DNA from 2 places in the uncultured Microbacterium sp. genome. Region 2 is predicted to be linked to the other one. Evidence: predicted binding sites of a transcription regulator. Region 2 holds the regulator's gene; the other holds the start of a gene.

Region 1 (9,360 bases), on a different contig from region 2:
CGGCAGGACGGGGCGACCCACGACCAAACCGACGGCGTCGAGTTCTTCGGGCGAACCCGTCAGGGCGATGACCGCGGTCGCGCCGAGGTCGCCCGAGAGCATCGCTGCGCGGCGGACGGATGCCGTCGGCCGCTGCGATGCGGTGACGATGCCGTCCAGCAGCACACCCTCGAGTGCGCCGGTGCGCAGCTCGCCGAGGAGCACGCGCGACACGAACGACCACTCTGCAGAGGTCGCCCGGCCCGCGAACTCGCACAGGAGTTCGCTGCGCGTCGCCGCCGACCCGGCTCCGGATGCCGCCACCAGCCGGTCGAGGAAGGCGTCGGTGTCTGCGACGGTGAGCGTGGGCGTCTCGGCGTGCGAGACCTCGAGCGAGGCCAGCCCCCGCCAGCCGACGCCGACCCGCCCCTGGCGGGGTGCGGCGAGAAGGTACCCCACCGCCGGGGCGATCTCTTCGGTCTCCAACCGCTGCAGCAGCGCGGCGAGCGCGGCCGATTTCGCCGTGCGCGACGATGTGGACCCCACCAGATCGGACGTCGTCACGAGCTCAGCCAACAGCATCCCCGCAGTCTCCCACCGACCGCCGACATCGCGACCCGTCGTCCCATGTCGCCGCGTGTCGCCCGATGTCGCCCGGGCGACCCGTTGTCCGGGCCTCCGCAACTACCCGAGAAACCACATCCGCGACGAGACATCACGCGGCACGTGTCGTCTCAGCGCCGATATGGTTTCTCGCGCACTCGGGCTCGGTCACTCGGGCTCCGTCGCCCAGGGCTAGGCGCCAGGGCTCAGGCGTACAGCCGCGACACTGCTCCGACGCCGGCCAGGAACGCGTTCAGGTCCGGTTCGCCGTCGCGCGGCTGGAGGATGACGGCGGTGGCTCCTGCGTCGAAGAACGGCGCGACGGCCGCTGCCACCTCCTCGGGGGCGCCGGCGACGACCAGCGCCGGGTCGACCTCGCCCTTCGTCCGCTGGAGCTGGTCGATGACAGCGGTGCGGGCCTCTTCGCCTCCGAAGGCGGCGATCACGAAAACCACGAGTTCGTGCGACCCGGCGCGTCCGGCCGCGGTCCGCCCCTCGAGGGCGAGCGCGAGCGTGCGTGCGACGCGATCCGGGCTGCTCCCGTCCGGGAGGATCGTGCCGTCGGCGACCTCGCCCGTCAGGCGCACGGTCTTGGGTCCCTCCCCCGCTGCCATGACGACCGGAGCCTGAGCGGGCGGCCAGTCGAGCCGCACCTGATCGAGCGACACGTAGCGCCCCGCGAACGTGACCTCTTCGCCCGCGAGCAGCGACCGCAGCGCCGGTACGTACTCGCGCATGAGGGTGAGCGGCGAGGCGACGCGTGCCCCGATCTGACCCATCCACGACAGCACTCCGTGGCCGACACCGGGGATGAGCCGGCCGGGGAAGAGTCGCTCCATAGTCGCGATCTCCATCGCCAGCGCCGCGACGTTGCGGAACGGCATGGGGGCGACCCCGATGCCGATCTTGAGTCGCTCGGTCCAGGCGAGGGCGGCGGATGCTGCGGCGAACGCCGACTCGCGGAAGCAGTCCTCCCAGAGCCACAGCTCGGGCACGCCCTCGGCCTCGGCGGCCTGCGCGGCGCCGCGGAGCGCCTCGGGCGGGAAGGAGGGAGTGAAGATCGCACCGATGCGTGGCATCCGTCCACTCTGCCATGGCCTCCAGACCCCCGAGAAACCACATCCGCGACGAGACATCACGCGTCACGTGTCGTCTCAGCGCCGATGTGGTTTCTCGCGCCCGCGCCCGCTCGGGCTCACGCGCGGGCGCGGGCTCAGGCACGCGCGGGCGCGGGCTCAGGAGCCGGCCCACAGGGCCCACGCGACGAGGAGAGGCTGCAGGAAGAGCCGGCCGAAACGCGACATGTCGGTGCGCATCATCGGGGCGGGCCTGCCGGTGAGCCACTGGTGGACGTTGCCCGGGAACACCGCGACGAAGAACCCCGCGGTCAGCGCGCCGACCCGTGCCCGCTCGGCGGGGAGCGCCACGAGCGCCGCGCCCAGCGCGATCTCGACCGCCCCCGACGCGACGACGATCGCGTCCTTATCGAGGTGCGACTGCCGGACCGCCCAGTCGGGCACCGCGATACGGAAGCCGCGGCGACCCCAGAACAGGTGCGAGAGTCCCGTATACACGAGAAAGCCGGCGAGGACGACGCGGGCGATGACCCGCACGGCTTCGGATGCTGGGGAACGGCGCCGACGACGGTGGTGGCGGCTCATCGGCTCATCCTGTCAGCTCGCATCCAGCGCACGGCGGGCGGCCTCGATGAACTCGAGATGCTCATCGAGCGTGTCGGATGCCGTGATCACCCGGAGAACGAGTTCGTCGACGCTCTGCGTGTAGGCGGCGACTCCTGCCGCCAGATCCTCATCGGGGGCGGGGAGGACCGTGGCTAGCGGGTCCATGCCGAGCCGGGCGAAGTTCGCCGCGTAGGCGGGATAGGTCGCGTAGCGGCGCGCCTCTTCGTCGCGTCGCGCGATCGCGCGGGGGTCGACGGCCGTGCGCGCGTAGAGGGCGACGTGACCGGCGCCCTGGGGTGCAGCATCCCGAAGCTGTCGCGCCTGCTCTGCCGCGCGTGCGGGCGTAAGCCAGCTCAGCAGCGCGCCGTCCGCGTGTTCTGCCGCCAGGGCACGCATCTTGGGGCCGAGTGCACCGACGAGAACCCGCGCACCGGTTTCCGCCGTGAGCTGTCGCACCTGCTCGCCGACCAGGTCGAGCGCGCCGACGCGGGTGCTCCCGGCGCCGATGCCCAGAATCAAGCGATCCTCAGGGAGCCCGAGCCGCTGCACGGCGGCGACGATCTCGGCGGCGGGGCGGCGATCCACCGGGATCACGCCCGTCGCGAGCACGAGGTGCTCGGTCGATGCGGCGGCCGCCGCCAGCACGGCGAGCGAATCGGAGCCGGGCGTGTCGTTCACCCAGAGCCCGCGGAATCCCGCGCGCTCGGCAGCCTCCGCGACCGCGGCACCCGCCTCCGGTCCGAGGGATCCGGCGATGCCGATCGACACCACGCCGTGTTGTTCTGTCATCCTCCGAGCATCCCACGCCGCACCTCTGGTCGTCGCAATGCACCCTCGACCGTCGCAATGCACCCTCGACCGTCGCAATGCACCCTCGACCGAGGGTGCATTGCGGGAATCGAGGGGCATTGCGGCCGTTCCAGGTGCACTGCGGAGCCCGGTGTGCTCTCACGTCATCCCGGCTCTCGCGCTAGCGTGGGGCGGTGATCGATGCGGATGCTGCGGACCGGCTGATCCTCGACGAGTCGGCGTCGGCACGCGCGACGACTCCGCCGGGTGCATTCGTCGTGATCGGCGACGAATCAGGAGCCCTCACGCGCGCCGTGCTCGGCGATGGAGCAGGCCACGTGCGCGTGCACCAGGATTCCGTCACGGCCGAATGGACGCTGCGGGATGCCGTCGCCGACCCGGACCGCGCCCGCTCACTGGGGCTCGACCCCGCGCTCGTGACGGATGCCGGCACGGTGCTGGTGCGACTCCCCCGGTCGCTCGATGCGCTGCGCGATATCGCCGGTCTCATCGCCGCGCACGCGCGCCCGGATGTCGTCGTCTTCGCCGGCGGCCGGATCAAGCACATGTCGCTCACGATGAACGACGTGCTGCGCGAGTACTTCACGACCGTGGACGTGACCCACGCGCGCCAGAAGTCGCGGGTGCTGATCGCGCGCGGCCCCCACGACGGCGCCGATCCCATGCCCCGTACCGCCCGCCACAACCTGCCCGGCCTCTCCGAACCGATCGTCGTCTCGGCCCTGGGCGGGGTGTTCGCGGGCACCTCGATCGATATCGGCACCCGGTTCCTCATCGAGAACCTTCCCGGACGGCTCCCGGAAGGCGGCGACGTCGTCGACCTCGCGTGCGGCACCGGCGTCGTCGCCGTGTGGCTGGCGCTCCAGCATCCCGACATCACGGTGCTTGCGACCGACCGGTCGTCGGCCGCGGTCACCTCGGCCCGCGCCACGGCGGCAGCGAACGGCATCGCCGAGCGGGTGCAGGTCGTCCGAGACGACGGACTCGCGAGTCGCCCAGACGGCAGCGCGGCGTTCATCGCGCTGAATCCGCCGTTCCACGAGGGGGCTGCTGTCGACGAGCGGCTCGCGTTCTGGCTGTTCGCCGATGCGGCACGCGCCCTGCGGCCGGGGGGCGAGCTGTGGACGGTGTGGAACTCGCCGCTCGCCTATCGCTCCGCGCTCGAGCGCATCGTCGGACCGACCCGCCAGGTCGCCCGCAACGCGAAGTTCACCGTCGCGGCATCGACCCGCCGCTGACCCCCAGCCCAACCGACCCACCGACCCGCCGCTGACCCCCAACCGACCCGCTGCCGAACCGCTGCCGCCGACAGAACAGAAGACACCTGCACGCACGCGAAGGCGCCGCCGGGAATCCCGACGGCGCCTTGCGCGGAACGACGAACCTACGCGGCCTGCGCCACGTCGACGAGCGTGGTGCGGACGACGAGCGCACCGGCGACAGCATCCACCGTCACCGACCCGCCGTCCACGAGCTCACCGCTGACGAACAGGTCGGCGATGCGGTCGTCGACCTCACGCTGGATCACACGGCGGAGCGGTCGCGCACCGTACTCGGGCTCGTAGCCGTTCTCGGCGACCCAATCGATCGCCGACGCCGTCACCTCGAGCTCGACGTCGCGCTTGGCGAGGCGGGCGCGGGTCGCACCGAGCAGCAGCCCCACGATCTCGCGCAGCTGATCGACGGCGAGCTTGCGGAACAGGACGATCTCGTCGATGCGGTTGAGGAACTCGGGCCGCATCGCCTCGCGCAGCTTGCCCATCACGCGATCGCGCAGATCCTTGTCGCTGCCGAACCCGGTCGCTCCGCCGCCGTCGGCGATGAAGCCGATGGCGCCTGAGCGCGACGCGAGGAACTCGCTGCCGAGGTTCGAGGTCATCACGATCACGGTGTTGCGGAAATCGACCGTGCGCCCCTGCCCGTCGGTCAGACGCCCGTCGTCGAGCACCTGCAGCAGCAGGTTGAACACGTCGGGGTGGGCCTTCTCGATCTCGTCGAACAGCACGATCGAGTAGGGGTTGCGCCGCACGCGCTCGGTGAGCTGCCCGGCCTCGTCGTACCCCACGTATCCCGGAGGGGCACCCACCAGGCGCGACACGGTGTGCCGCTCGCCGAACTCGCTCATGTCGAAGCGGATTACGGCCGTGTCGTCGTCGAAGAGCGACCCGGCGAGCGCCTTGGCGAGCTCGGTCTTGCCGACACCCGTGGGGCCCAGGAACAGGAACGATCCGACCGGTCGGTGCGAGTCGCCCATGCCGGTGCGGTTGCGGCGCACGGCCTTGGCGACAGCGGTGACCGCGTCATCCTGTCCGATCACGCGGGCGTGCAGTTCGTCCTCGAGAAGGGCGAGACGGTCGCGCTCGGTCTCGGTGAGGCGATTGACCGGGATGCCGGTGGCCCGGCTGATCACGGCGGCGATCTGCGCTTCATCGACCACAGCATCGGCAGACGCGACGGTCTCTGAGCCTGTCGAAGGGCCGCCGGACGTCGCCGCCTCCAGCCGCGTCTGCACGTCCGCGATCGCGTCGCGGATGCGCGACGCCTCCTCGTAGTGCTCCCCAGAGACCGCGGCGTTCTTGTCGGCCTCGAGGGTGGCGAGTTCGGCGACGAGCGCACCGACATCGACGGTCATGCCGAGGCGCAGCCGCAGCCGCGCGCCCGCCTGGTCGATCAGGTCGATCGCCTTGTCGGGCAGCACACGGTCGCTGAGGTAGCGATCCGACAGCTCCACCGCAGCGCGCAGCGCGTCGTCGGTGTAGGTGACGGCGTGGTGATCCTCATACGCCGAGCGCAGTCCGCGCAGGATCAGCACGGCGTTCTGCACCGACGGCTCGCCGACCCGCACGGGCTGGAAGCGGCGCTCGAGCGCGGGATCCTTCTCGATGACGCGGTACTCCTTGAGCGTCGTCGCACCCACCAGGTGCAGCTCGCCGCGCGCGAGACGCGGCTTGAGGATGTTGCCGGCATCCATCGCGCCTTCGCCGCCGCCACCGGCGCCCACGACGGTGTGCACTTCGTCGATGAACATGATGAGCTCGCCCTTGTGGGCGGCGACCTCGTCCATCGTGCTCGTGAGGCGCTCCTCGAAATCTCCGCGGTACCGGGTGCCGGCGAGCATCGCCGGCAGGTCGAGCGCGATCACGCGCTTGCCGCGCAGCTGCTCGGGCACGGTGCCGGCGACGATGGCCTGGGCCAGGCCCTCGACGATCGCGGTCTTTCCGACGCCGGCCTCGCCGACCAGCACGGGGTTGTTCTTCGTGCGACGGCTCAAGATCTCGATGGTCTGCTCGATCTCGTCGAGACGCCCGATCACCGGGTCGAGCTCGCCGGCCATGGCACGGGCGGTCAGGTCGGTTCCGAAACGATCGAGCATCGGAGTCTCGGATGCCGCGGCATCCGTCTTCTCCTCGTTCGAGGTGGCTCCGCTCGGCGTGACCGTCTCTCGGGCGCCCTGGGTGAGGGCCTCGGCGGTGACGCCGGCCTGAGCCAGCACCTGGCCGGCCGGGGAATCCTGCGCGATGACGAGCGCGAAGAAGAGGTGCTCGGGGTCGACGTAGGTCGAGCCCGACGCCCGAGCCACCTGGTAGGCGTGGAACAGCGCGCGCTGCACCGACGGCGCGATCATCGCCCCGTCGAGCTCGGCAGGATCGGTGGGCGCAGGGAGGCGCTCTTCGACGGCACGCACGATGGCACGCGGGTCTGCGCCGACGCGGCGTACCGCGTCGTCGGCGGGCGCCTCCTGCACGATCACGCGCAGCACGTGGAGCGCGTCGAGCTCACGCTGGCCACGCTCGAGGGCGAATCGCCCCGCGTTCTGCAGGATCGACTGCGTACGACTGCTCAAGAACCTGCTGAGGTCGATCGAGCGCGCCTCGCGGGCGCGCTCACCGGCCATGTAGCGGGCCAGGAACTCATCGAACGCACCGGCGCCGTTCTCGTCGCTCTGGGGGGTGAAGTCTTCGGGCACGAGTCCTCCTCATGAAACTTGAGTGCCAAGGCATCAAGTTTATGAACTTGAGCGCCTCTGTATCAACTTCAACACCCAGTCTCACGGAGTATTCCGAGCAAGTCGGCTCCGCAAATCGACTCGGGCAAATCGGCTCGGAAGAGAATCAGCGCTTCGCGGGCTGCGGTGCGGGCGCCTGCAGCGCGCGGATCAGGCTGGCCGAGTCATACGGGCCTCTGTGCCGTATCCCGTTGACGAAGAATGTGGGAGTCGCATGCAGATCCATGAGCTCGGCATCGAGCCGGTCGTCTTGGATGCGCCGGAGCACGGACGGCGAGCCGAAGTCGGAGGCGAACCTGTCGCCGTCGAGCCCGAGCTGCTCCGCGTAGCGGCAGAGGTCATCGGTCTCGAGTGCGTCCTGGTGCGCGAACAGCTTCCTGGCCATCTCCAAGAACTTGCCCTGCAGGGCCGCAGCCTCGGCCGCCTGCGCCGCCTCTTGCGCGTGCGGGTGCGGGGCGTCGAGAGGAAGGTGCCGCCAGACCCAGAGCACATCGTCGCCGAAGTACTCGACGACCGCATCGACCGATCCGGTCGCACGGCTGCAGAACGGGCACTCGAAATCGCCGTACTCGACGATCTTGTACGGCGCATCGATCCGTCCGCGGAGGTGGTCGCGAGTCGGGTCGATCGGGCGGGCGAGCTTGGCCCCGATCGCCTGCGGCGGCCGCAATCGATCCCCGATCGAGAGGACCGCCCACCCCAGGAAGAAGGCGGTGACGGATGCTGCGAGCACGCCGACCCGCGCGAGGTCCTGCGTGTGCGGGTCGGCGATCGCGATCGGCACGATGAAGAGCGAGATGGTGAAACCGATGCCCGACAGCGTGGCTCCGCCCGCAATCCGGTTCATTCCGAGTCCCGGCGCGAGCTGCCCCCTGCCGAGCGCGCGCATGAGGGCGGTCGCGCCGGTGATGCCGACGAACTTGCCGACCACCAACCCGACGACGATTCCCCAGCTCACCGGCGAGGCCAACGCCTCCAGGAGCACCTGACCGTCGAGCTTCACGCCCGCGTTGGCAAGGGCGAAGAACGGGAGGACGCCGTAGGCGATGTACGGACGCCATCCGTTGTCGATCCGCTCGTTGATCGACAACGAGTCGCGCAGGCTCCGGGTGACCGCCGCTGCGTACATCGGATTCGGCGACTCGCGGAAGGCCTGCGACAGCTCGGCCGTGCGCTCGACGTCGCCGCGGCGCGGCGAGAACACGGGAATCAGCAGCGCCACCGCGACACCGGCGAGCGTCGGGTGGATACCGGCGAGCAGCACCGCGATCCACAGCGCGATGCCGAGGACCGTATAGGTGAAGCCGCGTCCTTCCGGCAGGAAGCGCACCAGAGCGATCAGCACCATGATCACGATCGCCGCGAGAGAGGGCCACAGGCTGATCCCGCTGGAGTAGAAGAGCGCGATCACCAGCAGCGCGCCGATGTCGTCGACCACGGCGAGCGTGAGGAGGAACGTGCGCAAGCGGGACGGGTATTTCGGGCCGATGATCGCGAGCGCGCCGATCAGGAAAGCGGTGTCGGTGGAGATGACGATGCCCCAGGCCTGCGCGTGGCCGGTCGAGGCGGTGAACGACACGAAGATCAGCGCGGGGACGATAAGGCCCGCGACGGCCGCCACGATGGGCACGGCTGCACGCGATCGGTCGGTCAGTTCTCCGATCGTGAGCTGCCGTTTGACCTCGAGCCCGACGAGGAAGAAGAAGAAGGCCATGAGACCTTCGTTGACGAACTGGTGCAGCGTGAACACGCCCGCCCAGTCGCCGATCGAGAGCCCGATCGGCATCGACCAGAACTCGTCGTAGGTGTCGCCGGGCAGGTTGGCCCACAGCATGGCGATCGCGGTGCCCACGAGCATCAGAGCGGCTGACAACTGGTCGCCGCCGGGCGCTTTCCTCTTCTTCTTCGACGCCGAGGGGTCGGGCTGCGGACGCGCCGGCAGGAGCGAGGTGCTGGTCACGCCTCCATCCTGGTGCCTCCGGGTGATGATCGGGGCGATCTGTCGCTAGGGTGAACCCGACGGAAGGGGTTCGCATGTCCTTCATCACCCGGGGGTTCACCGGTCGGCGGCGGGAACGCAATCCGCGCCTGCCACCAGGTCAGACCCTCGCCCCCGATTGGCCGGTCCTGTCCGCCGGCCCGACGCCGCGCATCTCGACGGACGAGTGGGAGTTCACGCTCACCACGGAGAACGGCACCCACCGCTGGTCATGGGATGAGCTGCGCGCCCTCGGAATCGAAGACATCAGCGCCGACATCCACTGCGTCACGCACTGGTCG
Region 2 (9,360 bases):
CGAGACGCTGCCGTTGGCCGCCCGACACATTCGTGCCGCCCTGCGCGATGCGCGCGCCGAGCTTGCCCTCCATCTGCTCGACGAAGTCGCGTCCCTGCGCGATCTCGAGGGCTGCCCAGAGTTCTTCGTCCGTCGCTTCCTCCCGGCCGAAGCGCAGATTCGAGGCGACCGTCCCGGAGAACAGGAACGGTCGCTGCGGAACCAGGCCGATCCCCTTCCAGAGCAGATCCAGGTCGGCCGCGCGCACGTCCACCCCGCCGACGAGCACCTCGCCGCCGGTCACATCGAACAGACGCGGGATCAGCGACACGAGCGTGGTCTTGCCCGCGCCGGTCGACCCGACCACGGCCACCGTCTCACCGGGCGCCGCGTCGAAGGTGATCCCCTGCAGCACCGGCTCTTCGGCGCCCGGGTAGGTGAACTCGGCGTCGCGGAACTGCACCGCACCTCGAGAGGGGAAGACGGACACCGGGTTCGCGGCGCGCACCAGCGTCGATTCGCTGGCGAGGACCTCGCTGATCCGTTCCGCCGAGACGGCGGCCCTCGGGATCATGATCACCATGAAGCTCGCCATCAGCACGCCCATCAGGATCTGGGCGATGTACTGCATGAAGGCGAACAGGGTGCCGATCTCGATGGTGCCGTCGTTTACCTGGACGGCGCCGAACCAGATGACGCCGACGACCGTGACGTTCAGCACCAGCATCGCCATCGGGAAGAGGAGGACGAACAGTGAACCGACCTTGCGACCCACCACCATGATGTCGGTGTTGGCGACGCCGAACCGCTCTTCTTCGATGTCTTCGCGCACGAATGCCCGCACGACACGCACGCCGGTCAGTTGCTCGCGCAGGACCCGGTTGACGGCATCGAGCTTCTTCTGGAACTGACGGAAGAGCGGCACCATCCGGCTGACCACGAGGAGCACCATCACCAGCAGGACCGGCACGGCGACGGCGATCAGCCACGACAGTCCCAGGTCCTGACGCACCGCCATGATGATTCCGCCGATCGCCAGCAGCGGAGCGGTGACGAGCATCGTCGAGCCCATCATCGCGAGCATCTGCACCTGCTGGACGTCGTTCGTGTTGCGGGTGATGAGCGAGCCAGGGCCGAAGGACGAGACCTCGCGCTCCGAGAACGCGCTCACCTTCTCGAAGAGGTCGCGCCGGATGTCGCGGCCCGCCGCCATCGACGCCCTCGCGGCGAAGTAGGTGGCGATGATCGCCGCCACGATCTGGCCGAGCGAGATCGCGAGCATCAGGGCTCCGGTGGACCAGATGTAGGCCACATCGCCCTGCGAGACGCCCTGATCGATGATGTCGGCGTTCAGTCGCGGCAGGTACAGCGTCGCGACCGCGGAGATGATCTGGAACACCAGCAGGGCGGCCAGCAGCCAGCGGTACGGCTTCAGATAGCGGAAGAGGAGTTTTCCGAGCACGGTGTCTCCGATGGGTCGGTGGGCGCTCGACGAAGATCGGACGCGTGCGCGAGGCATCCGTCGGAGCATCCTCAGAGTACGACCAACCCCCGACACCCTCCAACCACCGGCGTACGCCCTGAGCGGAAGGATTCGCGGGAATAAAACCCTGCGACGGTCAGCCTGTCTCCGACGAGGGCGACCGCGCAGCATCCGCGTCCCCCGACAGCCACCTCAGCCAGCGCGCTCCCGGGTCGCCTTCGAGCACGAGCGCCCGCACCAGCAGGGTCAACGGGATCGACAGGATGGCTCCGAGCGGGCCGATGATGAACGTCCAGAAGATCACCGAGAAGAAGCTCAGCGTGAGACTCAGGTTCACCGCATCGCTCACGAACTTCGGCTGGACGAGCACCTGAAGGGTCACGTTGACGACGCAGTAGATGGCGACGACGGCGAGCATGAGCGGCCAGCCGCCCACGACGAGCGCGAGCACCGCGGGCGGGACGAGTCCGAGCACGAAGCCGATGTTCGGCACGAAGTTGGTGACGAACGCGAGGATCGCCCACACCGCGGGCGCCGGCACGCCCAGTGCCCACAGCGCGAGGCCGTCGATGATGGCCACGACCGCGCCGAAGGATGCGTTCACGATGTAGTAGCGGCGTACGCCGCGGTTGTACGACTGGAATCGCGCCACCGTCGAACGGATCCCCGCGCCGAACTGCGCTTCCGCGCGCGCGTACCGCGACCCGTCGGCGGCCATGAAGATGACATAGGCGAGCACGAAGAAGAACGCGGTCAGCACGCTCAACACGGTTCCGCCGAGCGAGGTGGCGACACCGATGATCGCGGAGGGATCCAGCATCCCGGATGCTGCGTCCGTCGCCTGCTGGTCGAGCCCGGCCGACTGCAGCCAGGCGACGACGTTCTGCGCCGAGGCGCGCAGCTCGTCGGAGTAGCTGCCGACGAGCTTGACGAACTGGGTGCCCGCGAAGAACATCAGCGCGGCCAGCACCGCGAGGATCAGGTAAGAGACCACGATCACGGTGGTGGTCGCGAGCCACCTGGGCCAGCCTCGCCGCTCGAGCGGGTGACGGATGGGGTGGCAGATGATGACGATCACCGCGGCGAGCGCCAGAGGACCGACGAGTTCGCGCGCGAGCGAGAGTCCCGCGAGGGCGATGACCGTCGCAGCGAGTCCGATCAGCACGCGCAGGGTCGGCGAGAGCACAGACGGAGCCGGCGCGGCAGGCACGGGCGCGGGCTGAGCCGGCGGGCGACGTCGGAACGGGGTCATCACGAGCCCGACGACGGACTGGTCGAAGAGTCGGCCTGGCGAGCCGCGAGCCGCTCGGCCTCGACGCGGTGCTGCGCCTGCACGAGGGCATCCGTCAGCGCTCTGACGTCCCCGCGGCTGGCGGGGATGGCGTCTTCATGGCCTCGGGTGGCGCGTTCGACCACCCACGAGGAGATCGTCGCGACGACGAGACCGACGAACACCACGCCGCCCGCCATGAGCACGACGGCCGCGACCCGGCCGGGGATCGTCACGGGCACGTAGTCGCCGTAGCCGACGGTCGTCACCGTGCAGAACGCCCACCAGACGGCGGCCGGGAACGACGTGATCGATGCCCCTGGCGCATGCCGCTCGACTTGCACCTCGACGAGCGAGATGTACCAGATGAGCAGGAGCGCCGACCCGACACCGTAGATCAGGAGGCGCGCGCGGATGGAGCTGCCCGCCGTGCGCGTGAACGAGGCGATCCTGGTGAATGCGTCGAGCAGCTTCACCGGTCGGAGCGGGGGCACGATCGCCAGCACGAGGTCGAATTTGTGGGTGCGGGCCCACAGTCGTCGCGGGTTCGACAGCGAGAGACGCACGAGGTAGTCGACGATGAATATCAGCCAGATGACCGAGATGACGAGCGTGGTGACGATGGCCGCCAGGCCCTGAACGTCGCCGATGACGTGCACCGTGTAGGTGATGAGAAACACGCCGGCGGCAATCGCCAGGGGCCAATAGGTCAGCTGCGCCCAACGCAGGCTCCGGGGCGTCTCACCCCGCGTGTCTTCGCGGAGGATCTTCGTCGTCATTTCTGCACTCTAAAGGCGGATGCCCGCTCGCCCCCGTAGACCCGCTGGGCAGGCGGGCGACGGCCGCTCACCCGCGCAGGATGATGTTGCCGCCCTCCCCTGCGCCGCCGGCCGGCCCGGGTGGACAATGAGCCATGACCGACGCCCCGCCCCGCCCCCTCGCCCAATCGTGGACGCCGCCGCCGTCGCTGGCCGATCTGCTGGCTTCGGGTCGGGAGGTGCGTGCGACGGTTCCGCGCCGGAACCTCGCACGGCGCGTGGAGGCCCCACGCGACCCGATCGGCATCCTGGACCGGCAGAACGCCTCACGGCTGCAGGAGTACCTGCCGCTGCGCGCCGAGCGCATGTCGGCCAGTCCGTTCACGTTCTACCGCGGCACGGCCGCGATCATGGCCGCCGACCTCGCGAGCGACCCGGACTCCGGCATCCTCGTCGCGTCCTGCGGCGATGCGCACGTGTCGAACTTCGGGTTCTACGCCTCGCCGCAGCGCACACTCGTCTTCGACCTGAACGACTTCGACGAGGCCGCGTGGGCGCCGTGGGAGTGGGACCTCAAGCGGCTCGTCACGAGCATCGTGATCGCGGGACAGTCGACGTCTCGCGACGACGCTGTCATCAGGGATGCTTCGCTCAGCGCCGTGCGCACGTACGCGAGGGCGATGGAAGCCGGCGTGAAGCTCAGCCCCCTCGTCCGCTTCTACGAGCACTTCGACGCGGGCGCGCGGCTGGCCGGGATGGACCCGGAGAGCCGCAAGACCATGCGCACCGCCATGAAGGACGCTGAGAAGCGCACCGCCGAGCGGGCGATGCGCAAACTGACGACGGTCACGGGCACCGGCCGGATCGCGTTCGTCGAAGCCCCCCCGACGATGACGCACGCCCCCGCGGAGATCGAGTCGCAGCTGAGCGAGCTCCTGGACCGCTACGTCGTGACGACCAGCGTCGACATCCGTCTGCTGCTGCGCCACTACACCGTCTCGGACATCGTGCGGCGGGTGGTGGGTGTCGGCAGCGTGGGCACGCGGTGCTTCCTGCTGCTCCTGCAGGACGGCGCAGGCAACGCGCTGTTGCTGCAGGCGAAGGAGGCGGTGCGCAGTGTGCTGGAGGAATACGGGCACGTCACCCAGCCGCAGGCCCTCGTCGACCACGTCGCGGAGTTCGGCGAAGGCGGTCGGGTCGTGGCGCTGCAGCGCATCCTGCAGGCGGTGTCCGATCCGTTCCTCGGCCACCTGCAGGTCACCGAGAACGACACCGACTACTACGTACGCCAGTTCCACGACAAGAAGGGGAGCATCGAGATGGACACCCTCGACGACGTGCCTTTCGCCCGCTACGCGGATGTCTGCGCCACGACGCTCGCGCGTGCGCACGTGCAGTCGCAGACCGCCGCGCTCGTGGCCGGCTACATCGGAAACGGCCGGGTCGTCGGCGAGTCGATCGTCGAGTGGGCCTACGCCTACGCCGACCTATCGCGCGCCGACTACGCGCTGTACCTCCAGGCGCGAGGGATCACGCCGCCGGTCGGCTGATCACGACTGGGAGGCGTCGGGCGGCGAGACAGTCTCGCGGGAACGGACGGCGGTGTCGGGATGCTGCCGCGAGCGCGTCAGTCCTCGTCGAGGTCGTCGGGGGTGGGTTCGCCGGCGTCCAGCAAGCGGCGCGGCTGCCAGAGCATGACCTCCCGCGTGCGCCGCACGCGGGTGCCGTGGCGCAGCGACACCACCGAACCGGTCGATCCGGCCGCGAACACCCGGGCCCCCGGGCGGTTCTGCAGCTCGGCCTGCACGCGCGCCTCGAGGTCGCGCACGCGGAAGTGCAGTTCGCGCACGCGCTCTTCCAGTTCGATGATGCGGGCGATGGCGGGCAGGCTCATGCCGTCGCCCGACATGCGCGCGACTTCACGCAACTGCTGGACGTGGCGGAGCGAATAGCGGCGCGAGCCGCCCTGCGTGCGGGCGGGCACGACCAGGCCGATCCGGTCGTACTGGCGGAGGGTCTGCGGGTGCATGCCCGCGAGCTCGGCCGCGGCGGCGATCGCGAGGATCGGCGAATCCTCGTCGAGCTGGTCGTGGTCGACCATGATCGCTACCCCCGAGCCTTGGCCATCAGGTCGGCGCGCGGGTTCTCTTTGGGCTCGAGTTCGTGGAACTTCTCGAGCGCGGCGCGGGCATCATCCTCGAGGTGCGACGGCACAGCCACCTGCACCTCGGCGAGGAGGTCGCCGGTGCCCTTTGACGTCTCGACACCCCGGCCCTTGACGCGCAGGACGCGCCCGGACGGAGTGCCCGGGGCCACCCGCAGCTTGACGGGATCGCCGCCGAGCGTGGGCACCTCGATCGTCGCGCCGAGCGCCGCCTCGGTGAAGGTCACCGGCACGCTCACCCGCAGGTTCAGCCCGTCGCGGGTGAAGACCGGATGCGGTCGCACCGCGATCTGCACGACGATGTCGCCCGTCTCGCCGCCGTCGGGCGACGGGCGACCGCGGCCGCGCAGCCGTATCTTCTGTCCGTCGGCGACGCCGGCGGGGATCTTCACCTTGAACGGCTTGCCGTCATCACCCTGGAGCGTGATGGTCTCGCCCTTGGTCGCGGTGATGAAGTCGATCGTCGTGCGCGCGGTGACATCCGCGCCGCGCGTCGGCCCGCCGTAGCCGCGGAAGCCGCCGGTGGTCTGGCCGAATCGGCCGGAGCCGAATCCCCCGCCCTGCTGCTGGTTGAACATCGTGAAGATGTCGTCGAAATCCTGCGGGTTCTGCGTGCGCGCGCCTCGACCCTGCCCGAACATGCTGAAGACATCTTCGAAGCCGCCGGCGCTCTGGCCGCCCGCGGTGAACCGGGCGCCCGAGCCCATGGCGCGGATCTGGTCGTACTCCTTGCGCTGCTCGACATCGGAGAGCACCGAATACGCTTCGCTGATCTCCTTGAACTTCGCCTCGGCCGCGGTGTCGCCCTGATTGGAGTCGGGGTGGTACTTGCGGGCGAGCTTGCGATAAGTCTTCTTGAGATCGGCGTCCGCGACGCCCTTATCGACGCCGAGCACGGCGTAGAAATCCTTGTCGAACCAGTCTTGGCTGGCCATGGCGTGCTAAACGGTCCCTGAGCCAGGCGAAGGGTCGGCCGGCACGGCGACGACGACCTTGGCGGGTCGAAGCTCGACCGTGCCGAGACGGTAGCCCGTCTCGACGACCTCGAGGACCGTCGGCTCGGTGACGCCGGGGGTCGGGGCCTGGAAGATAGCCTCGTGCTGCTGCGGGTCGAAGGCCTCGCCCGCCGCGCCATAGCCGACCAGTCCCATCCGCTCGGCGAGCGTGCGGAGCTTCTCGGCGATCGCGAAGAAGGGCGTGCCCTCCTGCAGGTCGCCGTGCTTGTCGGCGCGATCCAGATCGTCCAGCACCGGGATGAGGCCCTTGGCGGCCTCTCCCTTCGCACGCTCGAGCTCGCGCTCGCGCTGGTCTTCGGTCCGGCGACGGTAGTTCGCATACTCGGCCTGCAGCCGCTTGAGGTCGCCCAGCAGAGCGGACTCCAGGTCTGCCAGGACAGCGTCTTCGGCAGCAGCATCCGAGTTCTGCGTCGCCCCCAGGATGTCGTCGACGGTCAGCTCTTCCGTCGACGCCGCGGCGGAGCCGGCGGATTCCTCCGCCGGCTCCTGTGCGGGCTGCCCACCGGACGACTCAGGGCCGTCGTAGCCCTGCGGCTCTTCGTGGTCCTTCTTCGACATGGGTTCTCGTCCTACTTCTTCTCGTCTTCGTCGTCCACGACCTCGGCATCGATGACGTCCTCCTCGGACCCCGACGGGGCCTCGCCCTCCGGTGCACCCTCGGGCGCAGCATCCGGAGCCGACTGGGATGCCTGCGACGAGGCGTAGATCGCTTCACCCAGCTTGCCCTGGCTCGCCGTCAGCTTGTCGAACGCGGCCTTGACCGCGTCGTCGTCCTCGCCGGCGAGCGCCGTCTTGAGCGCATCGACATCGCCCTGCACCTCGGTCTTGACGTCGGCCGGGAGCTTGTCGTCGTTGTCCTTGATGAGCTTGTCGATCGAGTACGACAGGGTCTCGGCCTGGTTGCGGGTCTCGGCGGAGTCGCGACGCTTCTTGTCTTCGGCGGCGTGCTCCTCGGCCTCGCGCACCATGCGCTCGATGTCGTCCTTCGCGAGCGACGAGCCGCCCGTGATCGTCATCGACTGCTCCTTGCCCGTGCCCTTGTCCTTGGCGGACACGTGCACGATGCCGTTCGCGTCGATGTCGAACGTGACCTCGACCTGCGGGATGCCGCGGGGCGCCGGTGCGATGCCGGTGAGCTCGAACGTGCCCAGCGGCTTGTTGTCGCGGGTGAAGTCGCGCTCGCCCTGGAAGACCTGGATCGCGACGGACGGCTGGTTGTCGTCGGCCGTGGTGAAGGTCTCGCTGCGCTTGGTCGGGATGGCGGTGTTGCGCTCGATGAGCTTGGTCATGATGCCGCCCTTGGTCTCGATGCCGAGGCTCAGGGGGGTGACGTCGATGAGCAGGACGTCCTTGCGCTCGCCCTTCAGCACGCCGGCCTGCAGGGCGGCGCCCACGGCGACGACCTCATCGGGGTTGACGCCCTTGTTCGCCTCCTTGCCGGCCTCCTTCTTGACGAGCTCGGCGACGGCGGGCATGCGGGTCGATCCGCCGACCAGCACGACGTGGTCGATGTCGCCGACCTTGATGCCGGCCTCGCGGATGACGTCCTCGAAGGGCTTCTTGGTGCGGTCGAGCAGGTCCTTCGTGAGGTCTTCGAACTTGGCGCGCGTGATCGTCTCGGACAGCGACACCGGGCCGCTGTCGGTCAGCGACAGGTAGGGCAGGTTGACGCTGGTCGACATCGAGGAGCTGAGCTCCTTCTTCGCCTGCTCGGCAGCCTCCTTGAGGCGCTGCAGCGCGATCTTGTCGCCCGAGACATCGACTCCGGTCGTGTCCTTGAACTGCTTGATGAAGTAGTCGACGAGACGCTGGTCCCAGTCGTCGCCGCCGAGGCGGTTGTCACCGGCGGTGGCGCGCACCTGGATGGTCGAGAAGTCGTCGTCCTTGCCCACTTCCAGCAGCGACACGTCGAACGTTCCGCCACCGAGGTCGAAGACGAGGATGAGCTCGTCCTCCTTGCCCTTGTCGAGGCCGTAGGCGAGCGCTGCCGCGGTCGGCTCGTTGATGATGCGCAGGACGTTCAGGCCCGCGATCTCGCCGGCCTCCTTCGTGGCCTGTCGCTCGGCGTCATTGAAGTACGCGGGAACGGTGATGACGGCATCCGTCACCGTGTCGCCCAGGTACTCTTCGGCGTCGTGCTTGAGCTTGCCGAGGATGCGCGCCGAGATCTCCTGCGGCGTGTACTTCTTCCCGTCGACGTCGAACGTCCAGTTCGTGCCCATGTGGCGCTTGACGCTCGCGACGGTGCGGTCGACGTTGGTGACGGCCTGGCGCTTGGCGGTCTCGCCGACGAGCACCTCGCCGTCCTTGGTGAACGCCGTCACGGACGGCGTCGTGCGGAAGCCTTCGGCGTTCGCGATGACCTTGGGCTCGCCGCCCTCCAGCACGCTCACGACCGAGTTGGTCGTTCCGAGGTCGATTCCCACTGCACGGGGCATTGTGTCTCCTTGATCGTTCTGGGACTGCGACGGATGCCGCGCCCCGGGGTGTATTCGTCTGTGAAAGTCGGCGGACTCGAGGTTGAGCCCTGATGACTCAAGGCTAGCGAGGGTGCGTAACGGTGTCAAATGAACTTGATACGCTCTGGCTCAACTTTCAGGAACGCTCAGACTGCGTGGCCGAGCACCTGCAGGAACACGACGATGAGCGCGAGCACGACCAGGGCGAGCAGCACCAGCAGCTGCTTCCAC

The links. Region 2 encodes HspR, which represses chaperone genes until heat shock. Its sites were predicted from a motif close to AAGTTGAGTCNNNNNGACTCAACTT; they were not measured.
Region 1: ACFE6Z_RS00355 (ATP-dependent Clp protease ATP-binding subunit) is a predicted target of HspR. The motif match lies at 7,086-7,110, and genes of this name have one in related genera.

The regions. Positions count from the first base shown of each region.
Region 1 is NZ_CAXTJR010000001.1:72,570-81,929, reverse strand. Features, by position in the region: gene ACFE6Z_RS00380 (ATP-dependent DNA ligase) at 1-561, opposite strand, end outside; gene ACFE6Z_RS00375 (LLM class flavin-dependent oxidoreductase) at 789-1,661, opposite strand; gene ACFE6Z_RS00370 (hypothetical protein) at 1,818-2,243, opposite strand; gene ACFE6Z_RS00365 (LLM class flavin-dependent oxidoreductase) at 2,256-3,053, opposite strand; gene ACFE6Z_RS00360 (class I SAM-dependent methyltransferase) at 3,248-4,312, shown strand; gene ACFE6Z_RS00355 (ATP-dependent Clp protease ATP-binding subunit) at 4,459-7,041, opposite strand; gene nhaA (Na+/H+ antiporter NhaA) at 7,187-9,040, opposite strand; gene ACFE6Z_RS00345 (molybdopterin-dependent oxidoreductase) at 9,115-9,360, shown strand, end outside.
Region 2 is NZ_CAXTJR010000011.1:96,898-106,257, forward strand. Features, by position in the region: gene ACFE6Z_RS14710 (ABC transporter ATP-binding protein) at 1-1,441, opposite strand, end outside; gene ACFE6Z_RS14715 (AI-2E family transporter) at 1,599-2,672, opposite strand; gene ACFE6Z_RS14720 (potassium channel family protein) at 2,714-3,511, opposite strand; gene ACFE6Z_RS14725 (DUF2252 domain-containing protein) at 3,646-5,040, shown strand; gene ACFE6Z_RS14730 (heat shock protein transcriptional repressor HspR) at 5,118-5,591, opposite strand; gene ACFE6Z_RS14735 (DnaJ C-terminal domain-containing protein) at 5,597-6,589, opposite strand; gene ACFE6Z_RS14740 (nucleotide exchange factor GrpE) at 6,596-7,228, opposite strand; gene dnaK (molecular chaperone DnaK) at 7,240-9,108, opposite strand; gene ACFE6Z_RS14750 (hypothetical protein) at 9,276-9,360, opposite strand, start outside.